Regions from separate parts of the Paenibacillus sp. FSL H7-0943 genome, predicted to be linked through region 2. Evidence: riboswitches for the same ligand, from Rfam matches in the RefSeq annotation. Region 2 holds a riboswitch; the other holds the start of a gene.
The links. Region 2 has a riboswitch for glycine ahead of gcvT (glycine cleavage system aminomethyltransferase GcvT). Riboswitches for the same ligand answer to the same signal wherever they lie in the genome.
Positions count from the first base shown of each region.

Region 1: another riboswitch for glycine. It lies ahead of NSQ55_RS29755 (amino acid permease); the one in region 2 lies ahead of gcvT (glycine cleavage system aminomethyltransferase GcvT).

Region 1 is NZ_CP150148.1:6,791,697-6,796,129, forward strand. Features, by position in the region: gene NSQ55_RS29745 (metallophosphoesterase) at 1-159, shown strand, start outside; gene NSQ55_RS29750 (hypothetical protein) at 258-1,109, shown strand; gene NSQ55_RS29755 (amino acid permease) at 1,208-2,620, opposite strand; glycine riboswitch at 2,768-2,850, opposite strand; gene NSQ55_RS29760 (ABC transporter substrate-binding protein) at 3,134-4,433, opposite strand, start outside.
Region 2 is NZ_CP150148.1:6,330,998-6,335,430, reverse strand. Features, by position in the region: gene gcvPA (aminomethyl-transferring glycine dehydrogenase subunit GcvPA) at 1-1,252, opposite strand, end outside; gene gcvT (glycine cleavage system aminomethyltransferase GcvT) at 1,359-2,471, opposite strand; glycine riboswitch at 2,658-2,756, opposite strand; gene gcvH (glycine cleavage system protein GcvH) at 2,983-3,375, shown strand; gene NSQ55_RS27790 (flagellar motor protein MotB) at 3,804-4,433, opposite strand, start outside.

The sequences.
Region 1 (4,433 bases), 460 kb from region 2:
CTGATCACCAATGCTATGTTTACAGTAGATTATGGCCACTATCAGAAGAATTCTAACAGCCCTCACGTCATCGTTACATCTGGTGCAGGGACTTGGGGACCGCCATTACGAATTGGCACGAATAGTGAGATAGCACAAATCAAAGTTGATTTTAAATAGAGGATAATTTTAGACTGATTAAAAAACATGGAAGAATATCCCGATATTATGGATAGAAGAGAATAAATGGAATAAATAAACCGGATAGGGGTGCGTTAATGATGAAGATTCAAAGCTCAACCCAGCTTGATTTAAATGCATACATAAGTTCGAAAAAGCTCGCGGATAAACCGTCCTTAGTCAATGGCACAATACCCGAACTGTCGCATGAGACCGACACTGTGGAAATCAGTTCGGCTTCCAGACAGTTGGCAGCATCGGATATTGTAAATCATTCGGCTACCTATTTCGGAACTGCCCAAATCAACGATTCGCTAACTCGCCTGCTGGCAGATCAACCCTCAGAAGTGAAGGAAGCTGTCTACGGCATCATTCAATCCAACTTCATTACAGACGTAACCGGAGAAGAGGAAAGATCAGCGTTATTAGAATTGGGACTGACTCAAGCGAAGTATGTCGCAGACAATCACATGAAGGATGATAAAGCGGCAGAATTTATGAATACGATCCGTCAGATCGGAGCAATCTCCACGACAAGAACGATAGATCCTGAAACGAAACAAATCCAATACGATACACCGCCGCAAAGACCGGTTGGAGCTCCAGATGATTATATGGATTTAAACTATATGATGAAGAAATTTGAGCCAAAAACGCTGGAAAAGCTACAGGAAGCTGTTGCGAACGGGAAAGACTGGAGTAGCATCTTACTAAGCTTCGCCAAAAATGCAGCAACTCGTAAGGATTGGATACAGGAATACAAAGAGGATTTAACAAAACAAATTGGCAATATCCCCAGTGAGAACAGATTCCAAAATGCTTCCACTGCCAGCCTGAGTGGGTTTGTGGGAGATATCAAGGATATGATTACCCAAGCAGGATTTAAGAATAGTGGATTTCTAACCGACAATATAGAAGCTTTTATGCGTACATTGGGAAAGACGCTCTAGAGCATCGACCACATTAATGAGAAAATCCACCACCGTATGCGGTGGTGGATTTCTATGTCTGCCTATCCAACTGTAATATCAGCAAGCACCCTCATCGACTAATCATGCCGGATCTCCGTGTTAGTCCGAATACCTTCGAGACGTGCTCTTGGATCAGGCGTTATTCTTTCCCTCTTTCTTCTATTTATCGAATACAAAACAAATAATAATATAAACCATAAAGGCGTCAACAATAAGGCCGGACGAGTTTCATCAGCAAATAGCATAATTATGAGTATGATTGCAAACAAAGCTAGAACAACATAATTCACAAAGGGTGTAAACGGTGCTTTGAATTTTGATTTGGCCTGCAATTCCGGCTTCGTCTTTTTATATCGCAAATGGCAAATTAGAACGACGCCCCAAACCCAGATGAAACAAATGGCACTAATTGTTGTCACGATGCCAAAAGCCGTCTCCGGAATCAGCTTACTCAACAAAGCGCCTACAGATAAGACAAGCGTGGATATGAATAAAGCATTACTTGGTACATGATTTTTATTAAGCTTTGCAAAGTTGGCTGGAGCCTGGTCATTTCTGCTTAGATTGTATAGAATCCGGCTTGTTGAGAACATCCCGCTATTACAAGCGGACGCAGCTGAAGTTAATACAACGAAGTTAATAACCCCCGCGGCAATCGGAATCCCCACTAAACTAAATGTTTTAACAAAAGGACTTTCTGCCGGGTTTAGTTCTGTCCAAGCATTGATGCATAATAAGGCAATAATAGCACCCACGTAGAAAAATAGAATTCGTAAAGGTATTTTATTAATCGCCGATGGGATAGTTTTTTCTGGATTGGAGGTCTCTGCTGCCGATACGCCAACCAATTCCACACCCACAAAAGCAAACACAACCATTTGAAATGAAAGTAGGAACCCTGAAATGCCGTTTGGAAATACTCCCCCATGTGCCCAAATATTACTGAGCGCAACGGTTCCGGTAGTTGTTTTGAATCCAATCACCAGTAAGACTACCCCGATAGCAATCAATGCGAGAATAGTGATTACCTTAATTAAAGCAAACCAAAATTCCAATTCGCCAAAGCTTTTTACCGTTAATAAATTGAGTCCTAATAAAATAATTAAACAAATGACTGCGGGTATCCATTGCGGGATATCAAACCAATATTGTACATAGACCCCAACAGCTATAATATCGGCCATAGCCGTCATGATCCAACAAAACCAATAGGTCCATCCGGTTACAAACGCCGCCCGCGGTCCAAGATAGTCTTCGGCAATGTCTGTAAAAGATTGATAACCTGCTTTAGACAACAGAAGTTCTCCTAATGCCCTCATCACAAAAAAAATAGCGATACCCACGATTAAATAAGCAAAAATGATCGATGGTCCTGCCAGCTGTATAGCTTTACCTGATCCTAAAAATAATCCGGTACCGATGGTTCCACCAATCGCAATGAGCTGAACATGCCGATTCTCTAAATCTCTCTTTAATTCTTGTGCTGCCATTTCAAACTCCCCCTTATGTGAAAAAATGTACAAGTAAAAATGATAACAAAAAAGAGATTGGATACGCTCCAATCTCTTAGGTCTAAGAATAATAAATAAAATACATTCCTTTATTCTGACGATGATCAGAATAACAAATGAATTATCTAGTACTCTTCTGTCCTTTTGCCTGAGATTGTGAACCCTTCGGCGCCGGGGGAATCCCCCACGGTCTCTCCAGAAGCTGCTCCTGCTATAGTGTGATCCATAGCAATCATAGCTTGCGAATTATTTAATTGTTATGCCGCTAACTTCATTTTTAATATTTTTCAATACTAATCATTGTCAAATATTTTGTCAATAACATTAATTACCGCTTTATTTCAACTGCGAAATACGCGAATATCACGCATTGCTTCGGAAACATCGCAACCAACAGATCAAGATTGGCTGATGGTTAATATGAAAAAAGGGCTATCTCATTGTAGAATTCTACTCCTGAGACAGCCCCTTTATGTTTTGAAACACACTCTATTAGTGGCTTGTCAGCCAAGCCGCCAACTCTTCTGTCTGACTCAGAATAGCTATCGGGTCCCAGTAGCCGGAGCGATCGCTTGTCCAAAGAAATACGTGATCATTTTTGACTGCTGGCAGTGCGCCCCAGATCGGGTCGGCTTTAAGTTCATCCAGCTTTTTCGAGTCGGAGGTAAGAATAATATAGTCACCGGCATACTTTGGTAAGACCTCAGCAGAGAATGAAGCCCAGCCCGGGTCGGCCATTTCGGCGGCGATATCCGCAGGAGGCTTAAATCCCAATCCATTATAGATTGGTTGTCCACCTTTGCCGAAGTCTGTTCCAACGGCCATCAAGCTGTTTTCAGACCATTCAATAATGGAAAATGTGCTATCTGCTGGCACAACCTTCAATACGCTCTCCTTGGCATTGGCCATACGGCTGTCATAGTCTGCAAGCCAGGTTTTGGCCTTATCTTCTTCACTAAGCAGCTCACCGAAATAAGCCACTTCCTCATGTACCGTTTTTAAGGAAGCGTATGGAATAACGACCGTAGGTGCGATTTTTGACATCTGCTCATTTAGCTCAGGATAGAAATCATCCATAATAATCAAATCGGGATTAAGCGACAGAATTTTCTCTACATTTCCATTTCCGTCCCCTATATTCTCAACGTCTTTCAAATACTCCTGAAAATATGGATTTTTAATATGATGTTCGGAGGTTCCGATGGGTGTAATGCCAAGCGCAATTAAGCTACCGAGATATTCACCTGCAACAATTCTTTTGGGATGAAGGGGGATCTCCACCTCACCGTTAACCGTTTTAACGATTTTGGTCTTCGGCTGCTGTGAGGCAGCATTCTCCGTAGCACCGTTTGTACCACATGCGCTCAGTACCAAAATGAAGCTTAACAGCAATACCGATGCCAGCGTAGGCCTTGAATGTTTAAACATGAATGAATCTCCCTCTTGATCAAAATGATACTGATAATCGTTATCAATATAATCAGTATAGTCAAATGATTCAAGGGCAACAATGGAGGATTCTATGTTTGTGGCAGGACTATCTTCTAGTTTGTTCTTTCTGGAATGCAATTCTCTATAGCTAATCGGGGAAACACCCTTATACTTTTTGAACAGCCTGCCCAAATAACTAGGGTCTTGATAACCGACACCCACTGCAATTTCCTTCAGCGTAGCATCTGTTTCCAGCAGCAGTGCCACCGCTTTTTCGATGCGCACCTTAATTAAGTAATCAATCGGGCTAAGTCCAGTACGGATTTTGAAGTAGGAAGATAAATGGGGGACGCTATAGTTC
Region 2 (4,433 bases):
CACGACCCAGATCATAACCGCCGAGATAACCGTCCTTCAGCAGCTTAGAATTAATAGCGGTCACGCTGCTGCCTTCAGGAAGCTTCACAACAAATTCGTTAAAGAATGGGGAGGAGAAGGCAAGTTCAGCACCTGTTAGTCCGCTAAGTTTATTAGCAGCGTAATGGCTTTTGCGAATATTTAGTTCGCCTACTTCACGCATGCCTTCTTTGCCCATAACGGACAAGTAGACGGATGCGCAGAGAGCCAGCAGTGCCTGATTGGAGCAGATATTCGATGTCGCTTTTTCACGACGAATATGCTGTTCACGCGCTTGAAGTGTAAGAACGAAGCCACGTTTACCATTACGGTCTACCGTTTGGCCAACGATCCGGCCTGGCATGCGGCGCATCAGGTGATCAGCTACGGCAAAGAATCCGCAAGTTGGACCCCCGAGAGAAGCTGGAATACCGAGTGGCTGAGCATCACCGACTACGATGTCGGCTCCAAGTTTGCCCGGAGTTTCAAGTACACCAAGAGCTATTGGGTTGGCGCTGACTACAAGAAGACCTTTAACCGCGTGAATCAGCGGCTCAACCGAGCGAAGATCCTCAATGCTACCGAAGAAGTTAGGCGATTGCACCAGTACTGCGGCAGTATCACCATCGATAGCTTCAGCAAGCTTAGCTTGATCGGTAACACCGTCTTTATAGTCAATCTCCACCACCTCCAGACCCCAAGCATTAGCCGAAGTACGTAGCACTTGGCGAGCCTCAGGATGAACGGTACGGGAGACGATTAATTTTTTTCGTTTGGTAGCACCAGCCGCGAGAACCGCTGCTTCGGATAAAGCTGTAGCGCCATCATACATACTGGCATTGGCAACTTTCATACCGGTTAGTTCGCAAATGTAGGATTGGAATTCGAAGATCGCTTGCAGCTCACCTTGGCTGATCTCCGGTTGGTAAGGAGTGTAGGCAGTGTAGAATTCAGAACGGGAAATGACATGGTTGATGACCACAGGGATGTGATGATCGTATAATCCGGCGCCGAGGAAGCTGGCGTGAGAATCAAAGTCGGCATTTTGGTCAGCCAAACCTTTCATGTGGCGCAGCAGGGCGTATTCATCGAGTGGTTCAGACATCGGCATAGTGCCTTGGTAACGTACCGCTTCAGGAATATCGGAGAACAGCTCATCTATAGACTGAATTCCGACGGCCTCCATCATCTCTACGCGGTCCTGTTCTGTCATGGGCAGATAACGGTGCTTCATTAAGGTTTCACTCCTTGGCTTTTTTAGAATATAAGAAAGTACAATTTTCACGCTATACTTTATTCTTCTATTTCTCGCTTAAAAGCTCACCGTCCTTATATGGACGCTAAAGGCGTTTATACTTGTAAAAAGGGGCCTTAATCACTACAGCCTTAAGCTGCTTGCCGCGTATCTCTACGTAAACCTCTGTGCCTATTTCACTGTAAGCAGCATCAAGCAATGCCAACCCCAGGTTACGTTTCAGCGTAGGGGACTGTGTTCCGGTTGTGACCTCACCAATCTTAACCCCATCTGCCCAAACAGGATAATGGGAGCGTGGAATGCCTCGATCAATCATTTCTAGGCCGACAAGGCGACGGGGAATCCCAGTTTCTTTTTGCTGTATTAGTGCATCGCGTCCGATAAAGTCTATTTTGTCCAGCTTCACGAAGAACTGTACTCCTGCTTCAAGCGGGGTGATGTCAGCGGATAGCTCCTGACCGTACAGTGGTAATTTTGCCTCAAAACGCAGGGTATCCCGGGCACCCAGTCCAGCAGGTGTTAATCCGTGAGGCGCGCCTGCTGCAAGCAGTCCGTTCCATAACGTTTCTGCACCTTCCAGCGGAGCGTAGATCTCGAAGCCATCTTCACCGGTATAACCCGTACGGGAGATAAGTACCTCTACACCGCAAACGGTAGCGCGTTCGATGAAATGGAAAGACTTGAGTGCTGAAATAGGGGCATCAGTAACTTCCGCGAGAATGGTCTCTGCCAGAGGACCCTGCAAGGCGAGCAAAAGCGTCTCGTCAGAGACATTAGTGAGCGTGACTTCGCCGAATTCAGAGGTCAAATGCTCTTGCAGCCACTGGAAGTCCTTGTCGATGTTGGAGGCATTAACGACGAGCATATAACGCCCTTCGCTTAGGCGATACACGAGTAGATCGTCGACAACTCCGCCATTTGGATAACAGAGCAGCGTATATTGTGCCGCACCATCCGTGAGGCGGCTGACATCATTGGTTGTCATTTTTTGCAAAAAGGCTTCTGCACCGCTCCCAATCACCATGAGTTCACCCATATGCGAGACATCGAACAGCCCAGCCTGCTGGCGAACGGCTTCGTGCTCTTTCACGATACCTGTAAACTGTACTGGCAGCTCCCAGCCACCGAAGTCAATGCACCTGGACTCCGCATAAGCGGAATAGAGATCATAAAAAGGTGTTCTTCTCAAAGCATCCATGTCGTCACTCCCCTTGATCTGATTACATACGAAAAAAGGACAGGCAGAAGCAATCATGCATAAATGCACAAATCGCTTTCTGCTCTGTCCTTTGTACCTGAGAGTTACCCTGCCGTAACTAGCTTGCAGGTTTCCCCGTTGGTGATCTGACGCATCTAGCCTTGCGTCTGATGCTCTCCAGAGATACGTCCGACAAAGGTCCTTTTGCCTGAGAGATTCACCCCTGTTAGGGCTTACTCCTTCGGCGCCGTCTTCAAGTGAGACAGTCTCTCCCTATGCCATCATCCGCAATTATATTTCTTCGAGAAACGGTTATTGTCTATAAAAAGACGACAACGTCATTTCTACTTGTATGTCTCCATTAAACGGGTATAGTCGGACGCTGTCAACAAGAAAACGTCGAAAAAATGACAAATTTAAATTTCCTGTTAGTAATATTGACATTGTGAGCCGGGATAACTTAGGCTATAACTAAATTTAGAACTCCAAATTGGAAATGAGGCGGCTTGAAATGAGTGAAGTATTAGACAACCTTCTTTACAGCGAAGAGCATGAATGGGCACAGCAAGTAGAAGGACGAGTAGTACGTGTTGGGATTACGGACCATGCTCAGCATTTATTAGGCGACATCGTATTTGTTGAGTTTCCTGAGGTAGGATCGACCATTTCGGCCGGTGACAGCGTAGGCAGTATCGAATCCGTTAAGACGGTATCGGAGTTGTATTCGCCCGTCTCTGGGACGGTTACCAAGGTGAATGATGGATTAGAAGCTAGTCCGGAGCTTATCAATGATCAGCCGTATGGCGGGGGTTGGATTTTTGAGATTGAAGTTGATGGAGAGTATGCTGATGCTGTAAAAGGTCTGTTAGATGCAGCCGGTTATAGCGCGTTAGTTGCTGAATAATTGGAAATCGGGGACGGAAAATAGTCTGATCAAGTGTGATATTTTTAGCAGCAAGTTTCTGTGATTCGGGGACTTGCTGTTTGTGTTTCTTATGTGGATTGTGCGAGTATTCGTAAACCCAATCGAGTGGTTTGAGGGTCTAGTGGAGTATGGAATTAGGGAAAACCTCCCTCATTTTAGACGATTATAGCGTGAGAGTTAGGGTTTTAGGGAATTCCTCCCTAATCATCTCGGTAAAACCACTATTTCAGACTAAAAAGAGTAATAATCAGGGAGAAATTCCCTCATTCCGCGATTGGATACGATAATAGGTGAATAATCAGGGAGGTTTTCCCTAATTAAATTGGATGAAGCCCCTTGTAAGCTCAATGTGGTAATTGCAAAGGCCCCTGCCGCCGAACTTAGCTCTGAGCGCAAGCAACTATATTTTATTCCACCTCTTGAAGCTGTCGAAGTACAATGATCTCTACGCGTCGATTTTTCTGTTTGCCTGCTACCGTAGTATTATCTGCTGTTGGTCGGGTATCGGCATAACCTGCATATTGAAAAGTGTCCGGGTTCAGTCCTTCATTATCTAAGAAAAAGCGCAGCACAGAAAGCGCACGAGCACCCGATAGCTCCCAATTGTCGTTATAACGTGAAGCTGATGACACTGGTGTATTATCCGTATGTCCTTCAATGCTGATCGTTGCTCCGATATCTTTGAATAAGCCAGACAACTGCTGAAGAGCAGGAAGGGCTGGTGACTTCACATCTGCTTTACCCACATCAAATAGAAAACGGTCGCTGAGCGTTATTTCTATGCCCTGCGGTTTGTCGGCTACAAATATTTGTTCACCGAGATTATTCTCCTCCACATAGTGGGTGATCACACCCATTAACTCAGCAAGCTTCGCCTCTTGTTCTCGAAAAGCCAACTCCCGCGCTGAAGGTGTTTCATTCTCCGTTTGTTCATCAGAACCGTCATTTGGTTTTGCAGTTGCGTTCGCATTCCCATCTGTACTCTCTGGTTTGTTGTCAGGGGTCTTTCCAGCATCTAAAATACCATCCCCGCCTTC